2 linked regions of the Pseudorhodoplanes sinuspersici genome follow. Each later gene encodes a partner of the first gene's protein in a complex. Links are inferred from orthologs where the notes say so. Each region holds a gene or a part of one and is shown in the gene's direction. Other genes may lie near its edges.

Region 1 (3,589 bases):
GAAATCTGGCCGCTGACCGTCGCCGACGACAAACGCGAAATCATCGGCTGGGATGCGCCTTTTGATACCGCGCGGGAAACCAGCCCGCAGGTGCAGCTCGCGCAGAAGATCGCACGCCACATCGCGCTATGGCGGACGAAAGGCGGCAAGCCCGGCGATGTGCTGATCCTCGTGCGCCAGCGCGGTGCGTTATTCGAGGCGATCATCCGGGCGTTGAAGGCCGCTGACATTCCGGTCGCCGGTGCCGACCGCCTGGTGCTGACCGAGCATATCGCGGCGATGGACCTGATGGCGCTCGCCGATGCGCTGCTATTGCCGGAGGACGATCTGGCGCTGGCCTCGGTGCTGAAGAGCCCGCTCTTTGGCCTCGACGACAACGACTTGTTCGACATCGCCCATAACCGCGGCAAGCAATCATTGCGCGCGGCCCTTTCGAGTAAACCGGGAGCGATCGCAGCGATTGCCGACAGGCTCGACGCGCTGACATACGCCGCCTTGCGCGAAAGCCCCTTCACCTTTTACGCGAGGGTGCTCGGCCCCGGCGAAGGGCGGAAGAAATTTCTGACGCGTCTCGGACCGGAAGCCAATGACGCGCTCGACGAATTCCTCAATCTCGCGCTGGAATATGAGAAGCGCGAAACGCCATCGCTGCAAGGCTTTGTCGCGTGGCTGCGCGCCGCCAGCGCCGAAGTGAAGCGCGACATGGAGATCACGCGCGATGAAGTGCGGGTGATGACCGTGCACGGGGCGAAGGGCCTTGAAGCGCACACCGTCATTCTCGCAGACACGATCACCCGCCCGGAAGGTCAGCACCCGCCGCGGCTGATCGACTTGCCGCTGCAAGGCGGAAACGGCTTCGTCTGGGCCGCGGCGAAAGATACCGATCCGCCCGCTGTGGCGAGTGCACGTGAGGCGGCGTTGCGGATTCAGGCCGACGAATACCGGCGACTGCTGTATGTGGCGATGACGCGTGCCGAGCAGCGGTTGGTAATCTGCGGCGTCTCAGGTCCGCTGAAGCAGGACGGCACACATCCGATCCCTCAAGAGTGCTGGTACCGGCTGATCGAAGACGCCCTCGTCCAAAGCGCCGAGGGCGATACCATTGAAGCGCCCTCCGAAGACGGCGACGGTATCATCTGGCGCTATCGGACATCGGAACCGCGCCTTGTTGCCGGTGTGGAAACGAAAGCTGCCACAGCAAAGACAAACGAGCCGGCCTGGCTGCATGAGAAGGTCAATCCCGATCCAGTGCGCGCCGTTGCGATCACACCGTCCGATGCCGACGACGTCGACAAGCGGAGCAGAACAGGTACGCTCGAACGCGAGCAGGCGTTATTGCGTGGCCGGCTGATGCACCGACTGATCCAGTCGCTGCCCGATTTGCCACAGTCGCTGCGCGAGACAGCCGCGCGCGAATTCCTGACCCGCAACGGCGATGCACTCGGCGACGAAGAGCGCAGCCGGATCGCAGTGCAGGCCCTTGCCATTCTGGCGGACGCGCAATTCGCCCCGCTCTTTGCGCCGGGCAGCCGGGCCGAAGTGGCCCTGGTCGGGACGCTGGAAGGGGCCACGCGCCCCTTGATCGTCAACGGGCAGATCGACCGGCTGGTGGTCACGCCAGATGAGGTGCTGATCGCCGATTACAAGACCAACCGGCCCGCCCCGACCGTATTGGACGGCGTTCCCCAGCCCTACCGGCGTCAGCTTGCGCTTTACCGCGCCCTGCTGCAGCGGATTTACCCAGGCCGACCAATCCGGGCGGCCCTAGTCTGGACCGAAATGCCAAATCTCATGGAAATCCCGGCAGTTATCCTCGATGCAGAATTGGCAGGTCTCACCAGCGGGTGAGCTGCACTTGACCCCAAGGGGGGCCGTTCTTACGTTCGCCAGCCATGCAATGAGGCAATTTTGCGATTCGAGAGGTGTGAGATGGCCGTTGGAAAGGTATCGGACGCGACATTCGAGAGCGAAGTCTTGAAAGCCAGCGGTCCTGTGGTTGTGGATTTCTGGGCGGAATGGTGCGGCCCCTGCCGCATGATTGCGCCTGCGCTCGAGGAAATTCAGGGCGCGATGGGCGAGAAGGTCAAGATCGTGAAGCTGAATGTCGACGAAAACCCCGGCGTTGCGTCGAAATACGGCATCATGTCGATCCCGACGCTGATGATCTTCAAGAATGGCGAGCTTGCTTCGCGCCAGGTCGGCGCGGCGCCCAAGGCCAAGCTTGAACAGTGGATTACGGCCGCGGTCTGATCCTTAGGCGAAATTATTTCCCGCAACAGCCGGCCGAAAGGCCGGTTGTTTGCGTTTAGGCAAGGCACATTCAAGGGACAGTCCCGGCATGAGCCTTCCGATCAAAATGCCTTTCCCGCCGATGGAGGCGCTGTCGGTCGAAGACATCCCGACCGGCGCCGAATGGCAATACGAACCCAAATGGGATGGCTTTCGCAGCCTCGCTTTTCGCGACGGCAATAGCGTGGAGCTGCAGTCCAAATCCGGTCAGTTGCTGACCCGCTATTTTCCCGAGCTGATCGCCGCGCTTGCGGAGTTGAAGGCGACGAGATTCATCCTCGATGGCGAGATCGTCGTGCCGGACGGCGCGGCCTTTTCCTTTGACGCCCTGCTGCAGCGGATCCATCCAGCAAAAAGCCGCGTCGCGCGTCTTGCTGCCGAAACGCCGGCATTATTCATCGTATTCGATCTGCTGGCCAATGTTGACGGAGCATCACTGGTAAAGGATATCCTCGATACCCGGCGACAGGCGCTCGATCATTTCGCCAGAACATTCCTGCGCAATAACAAGACGATCCGTCTGTCGCCCGCCACCGTGAAATTACCGGACGCAAAGAAATGGTTTGCACGCGTCGGGAATGCACTTGACGGCATCATCGCCAAGCGGCGTGACAAGCCCTATGCATCCGGCACGCGCGAGGCGATGCAGAAGATCAAGAATCATCGCAGTGCCGACTGTGTCGTCGGCGGCTTTCGCTACAATGAGGGCAAGAAAGTCGTCGGCTCTCTGCTGCTTGGCCTCTATGACGACGCAGGCCTGTTGCACCACGTCGGCTTCACATCAGGACTGAAAGCTGCCGAAAAAGCCGAACTGACAAAGAAGCTGGAAAGACTGATTGCCCCGCCCGGCTTCACCGGCAACAAACCGGGCGGCCCGAGCCGCTGGTCCACCAAGCGGTCGGCTGAATGGCAGCCGCTCAGACCCAAGCTTGTCGTGGAGGTGCGCTACGATCACTTCTCCGGCGATCGCTTCCGTCACGGCACAACCTTATTGCGCTGGCGGCCCGACAAATCGCCCAGGCAATGCACGCTCGATCAGCTCAAGCAGAAGAAAGCCAATTTGCAGAAGCTTCTGGCCTAAACACCCTTTGTTATGGCCGGGATGTTCTTTGCAAATTTTGCTCGAAAAACGCTTCAAACCGGCAGTGTCTCGTTGCGCGCCAGCACATCGCCCGCAAGATACAGCGAACCACCGATTAGGATGCGCGGCGGCGTATCGAATGACAACGCCTTGATTGCAGCCAGCGCGGCTTCGACGTCTATCGCGCTTTCGGACGGAATGCCGATCTTGCTCGCGGTT
Region 2 (3,387 bases), 590 kb from region 1 along the record:
CACCTGGTGCGGAATCGGATGCGACGGCGGCACGAAAGTCGCGAGCTTCAATTCGTCCTGCGCGAAGGCCGGAAGCGAGAGGGTGCTTGCGGCTGCGAATGCCGAGCTGCCGGCAAGAAAAGTGCGTCGAGTCGATTGCATATGCGATTCCTCCCAAGGAACGGATTTCGCTGTCGACGAGCCGTCCGATTTTCCGGATCTGCTCTCGGCTGCAGCACTTTGGCTTTGATTTAGAGTCTGCTTGTTGTGCGGTGCCCTCGTCTCCTGACGTGTAGAAGCGATGTTATCGACCGTCCAAGGCAGGTCAATTGCCTGCGGATGTCAAAGCGCCGCAGGCAACCTTTCCATCGGCACGCTCGGCGCGTCTTTCGAGACGCGCAGCGTCAGCGACGTCTTGACGTTGCGCACATGCGGCGCGCCGGTGAGTTCATTGACGAAGGCCTGAAAGGTCTTCAGGTCCGGCGCCACGCATTTGAGGATGAAGTCGACCTCGCCCGAGAGCATCCAGCATTCGCGCACCAGGGGCTGCGCCCGCACGAAGGCCTCGAACGCGGTAAGGTCCGCATCGGCCTGGCTCGACAGGTGCACCAGCGCAAAAATGGTGATCTCGTAGCCGAGCCGCTTTTCGTCCAGCAGTGCCCGGTAGCCGCGGATATAGCCCGCATCCTCCAGCGCCCGCACCCGGCGCAGACAGGGCGGCGCCGAAATTCCGACCCGCCGGGCCAGCTCCACATTGGTGATGCGGCCATCCTCCTGCAATTCGGCCAGGATTTTCCGGTCGATGGCGTCAAGTCGGGCCAGCATGCCGCGTCGGTCCTCAGTTATTGAAATTCGCAGGGACCCTAGAGATATACCTGCCGAGCACGAAATAAAATTACGCGGACGACCTTTTTTAGGCACTTCTGGTACTATTCCGGTGGCCCGTGCGAGTCGGCCGCTTTGCAAAACTTGCATAGCTGCGTCAAATGCCTAAATTCGCACCGCACAAGACCGGGATCGCTGATTGTGTCTGACCCGGCTGCAACCCTTCCAAGCCGGGAAGTCCAGATGAGCCAAACCACCCACGCCAAGGTCGTCATCATCGGGTCCGGCCCCGCCGGCTACACGGCCTCAATTTATGCCGCCCGCGCGATGCTGGAGCCGATCCTGATCCAGGGCTATCAGCCGGGCGGACAGCTGACGATCACCACGGACGTTGAGAATTATCCGGGCTTCGCCGATGTGATCCAGGGCCCCTGGCTCATGGAGCAGATGCAGAAGCAGGCCGAGCATGTCGGCACCCGCATCGTCACCGATCACGTTAACAATCTCGATACCTCCAGCCGGCCCTTCCGCCTGACCTGCGATTCCGGCGATGTTTATTTCGCCGATGCGGTGATCCTCTGCACCGGCGCGCAGGCGCGCTGGTTGGGCCTGCCATTCGAGGAACAATTCAAAGGCTATGGCGTCTCAGCCTGTGCCACCTGCGATGGCTTCTTCTATCGCGGTAAAGAAGTGATCGTCGTCGGCGGCGGCAATACCGCCGTTGAAGAGGCGCTGTTCCTGACCAATTTTGCCAGCAAGGTGACGCTCGTGCACCGCCGCGACAACCTGCGCGCCGAACGCATCCTGCAGGAGCGCCTGTTCAAGAATCCGAAGATCGAAGTGCTGTGGGACACGGTGGTGGACGATCTCATCGGGTCCGAAGCACCGTCAAAAGTGACGGCAGCCAAACTGCGCAACATCAAGACCGGCGCTGTCAGCGAACGAAATGTCGATGGCGTATTCATCGCCATCGGGCACACGCCTGCCACCGAACTGGTGCAGGGCAAAGTCGAGATGAAGCCGTCGGGCTACGTGGCGACAAAGCCGCATTCGACCGCGACGTCGGTGCCCGGCCTGTTCGCCGCCGGCGACGTCACCGACGATATCTACCGGCAGGCGGTCACCGCTGCCGGACAAGGATGCATGGCCGCGCTCGAGGCCGAACGATTCCTGGCCGCGCACGAGCAATTGCTTACGGCGGCGGAATAAGGGCGGTGAGATTTTGCTCCAGCAACGATCACGTTTCTCAATGACCTCGATGGATTGGGACAAGCTGAAGGTCTTCCATGCAGCAGCGGAAGCCGGCAGCTTCACGCATGCCGGAGAGCAGCTCGGCCTTTCGCAATCGGCCGTCTCGCGCCAGGTCAGCGCGCTCGAACAGGCACTCAACGTGTCGCTGTTCCACCGCCATGCCCGCGGGCTGATCCTGACAGAGCAAGGCGAACTGCTCTATCGGACCGCGCATGAAGTCTTCATGAAGCTGGAATCGGCCAGAGCGAAGCTGACCGACAGCCGCGAGAGGCCCAATGGCGATCTCAAGGTGACGACAACAGTCGGCCTTGGCACGCATTGGCTGACACCGAAGATCGGCGAATTCCTCGATCTTTATCCCGATATCCGCATGTCGCTGATCATGACGGACGAAGAACTCGATCTCGCAATGCGCGAGGCCGACGTCGCAATACGATTGCGCATTCCGACGCAGCCGGATTTGATCCAGCGCAAACTGTTCTCGGTGCATTTCCATGTCTATGCATCGCCGGACTATCTGAAGCGGTTTGGAACGCCTTCAAAGATCGACGATCTCGACAATCATCGCATTCTGATGCTGGGCGGTGGAAACATCCCAACCTTCCTGCAGAATCGCGCATGGCCGCTCGAAGTGGGCCGCGAGGGCAAAGCGCCGCGCACACCCATCCTCGTCGTGAATAACATCATCTCGTTACTGCGCGCATGTCAGCAGGGTTTGGGTATCGCACTACTGCCAGATTATCTCATTGAAGAAAAAGGCGGACTTGTGCAGTTACTCGGCGAAACAGATCCAATCACGCTTGACGCCTATTTCGTTTATCCGGAAGAACTTAAGTCCGTTGCGCGCGTGCAGGTGTTCCGTGACTTTTTGGTGTCGAAGGCGCAGCGCTGGACGTTCTGATCGCGCAAATGACCTGATTGTGTTTGCCTATCGCGCACAGGCTTGCGGATCGCGCATGGCAGCTTCACGAGCTTAGACGTTGTCGCTGCGGCGTTGCAGACCGATACTCTTACATATGCTGGATGCGAGCGGTTTTCGAATCCTCCCAGATCGCGACCAACCGCAGACAGTGATTCCCCTCTGGAAGGTGAATGCCGACATCCCGCGTCGGCATGAACTCAACCGGGCCGCTCCCCTCGCGGCCCGGTTTTTTCTTGCGCTTATGTGACGATCAATCGCTTCGTTCGTTCAAACGCAAGCGCCGACGACACAGCTTTGAATCAAACCTTCTAGATTCACACCTGCGCGGAATGAACTCACGCATATAATCGTTCGTTCTCGAGGCCCTTGTAGAGATCGGCGACATATTCGCCATAGCCGTTGAACAGCAG

What was found.
Region 2: the proteins of trxA (region 1) and trxB are in contact, whole or in part, in a crystal structure (PDB 1F6M), measured with the Escherichia coli proteins. The link is inferred for Pseudorhodoplanes sinuspersici from one-to-one orthologs.

The regions. Positions count from the first base shown.
Region 1 is NZ_CP021112.1:2,264,436-2,268,024, reverse strand. What follows is about bases 631-3,589. They hold trxA (thioredoxin), read left to right. Parts: upstream 631-1,929; coding sequence 1,930-2,250; downstream 2,251-3,589. Other genes in these bases: CAK95_RS10995 (bifunctional folylpolyglutamate synthase/dihydrofolate synthase), read right to left, coding at 3,424-3,589; CAK95_RS11000 (ATP-dependent DNA ligase), read left to right, coding at 2,339-3,370; addA (double-strand break repair helicase AddA), read left to right, coding at 631-1,848. Outside these bases: more of addA, read left to right, coding at 1-630. UniProt on the Escherichia coli protein: Participates in various redox reactions through the reversible oxidation of its active center dithiol to a disulfide and catalyzes dithiol-disulfide exchange reactions.
Region 2 is NZ_CP021112.1:2,857,003-2,860,389, reverse strand. What follows is about bases 274-3,030. They hold trxB (thioredoxin-disulfide reductase), read left to right. Parts: upstream 274-1,047; coding sequence 1,048-2,013; downstream 2,014-3,030. Other genes in these bases: CAK95_RS13750 (LysR family transcriptional regulator), read left to right, coding at 2,063-2,956; CAK95_RS13760 (Lrp/AsnC family transcriptional regulator), read right to left, coding at 322-804. Also shown: CAK95_RS13765 (TRAP transporter substrate-binding protein), read right to left, coding at 1-141; protein-methionine-sulfoxide reductase catalytic subunit MsrP, read right to left, coding at 3,313-3,387.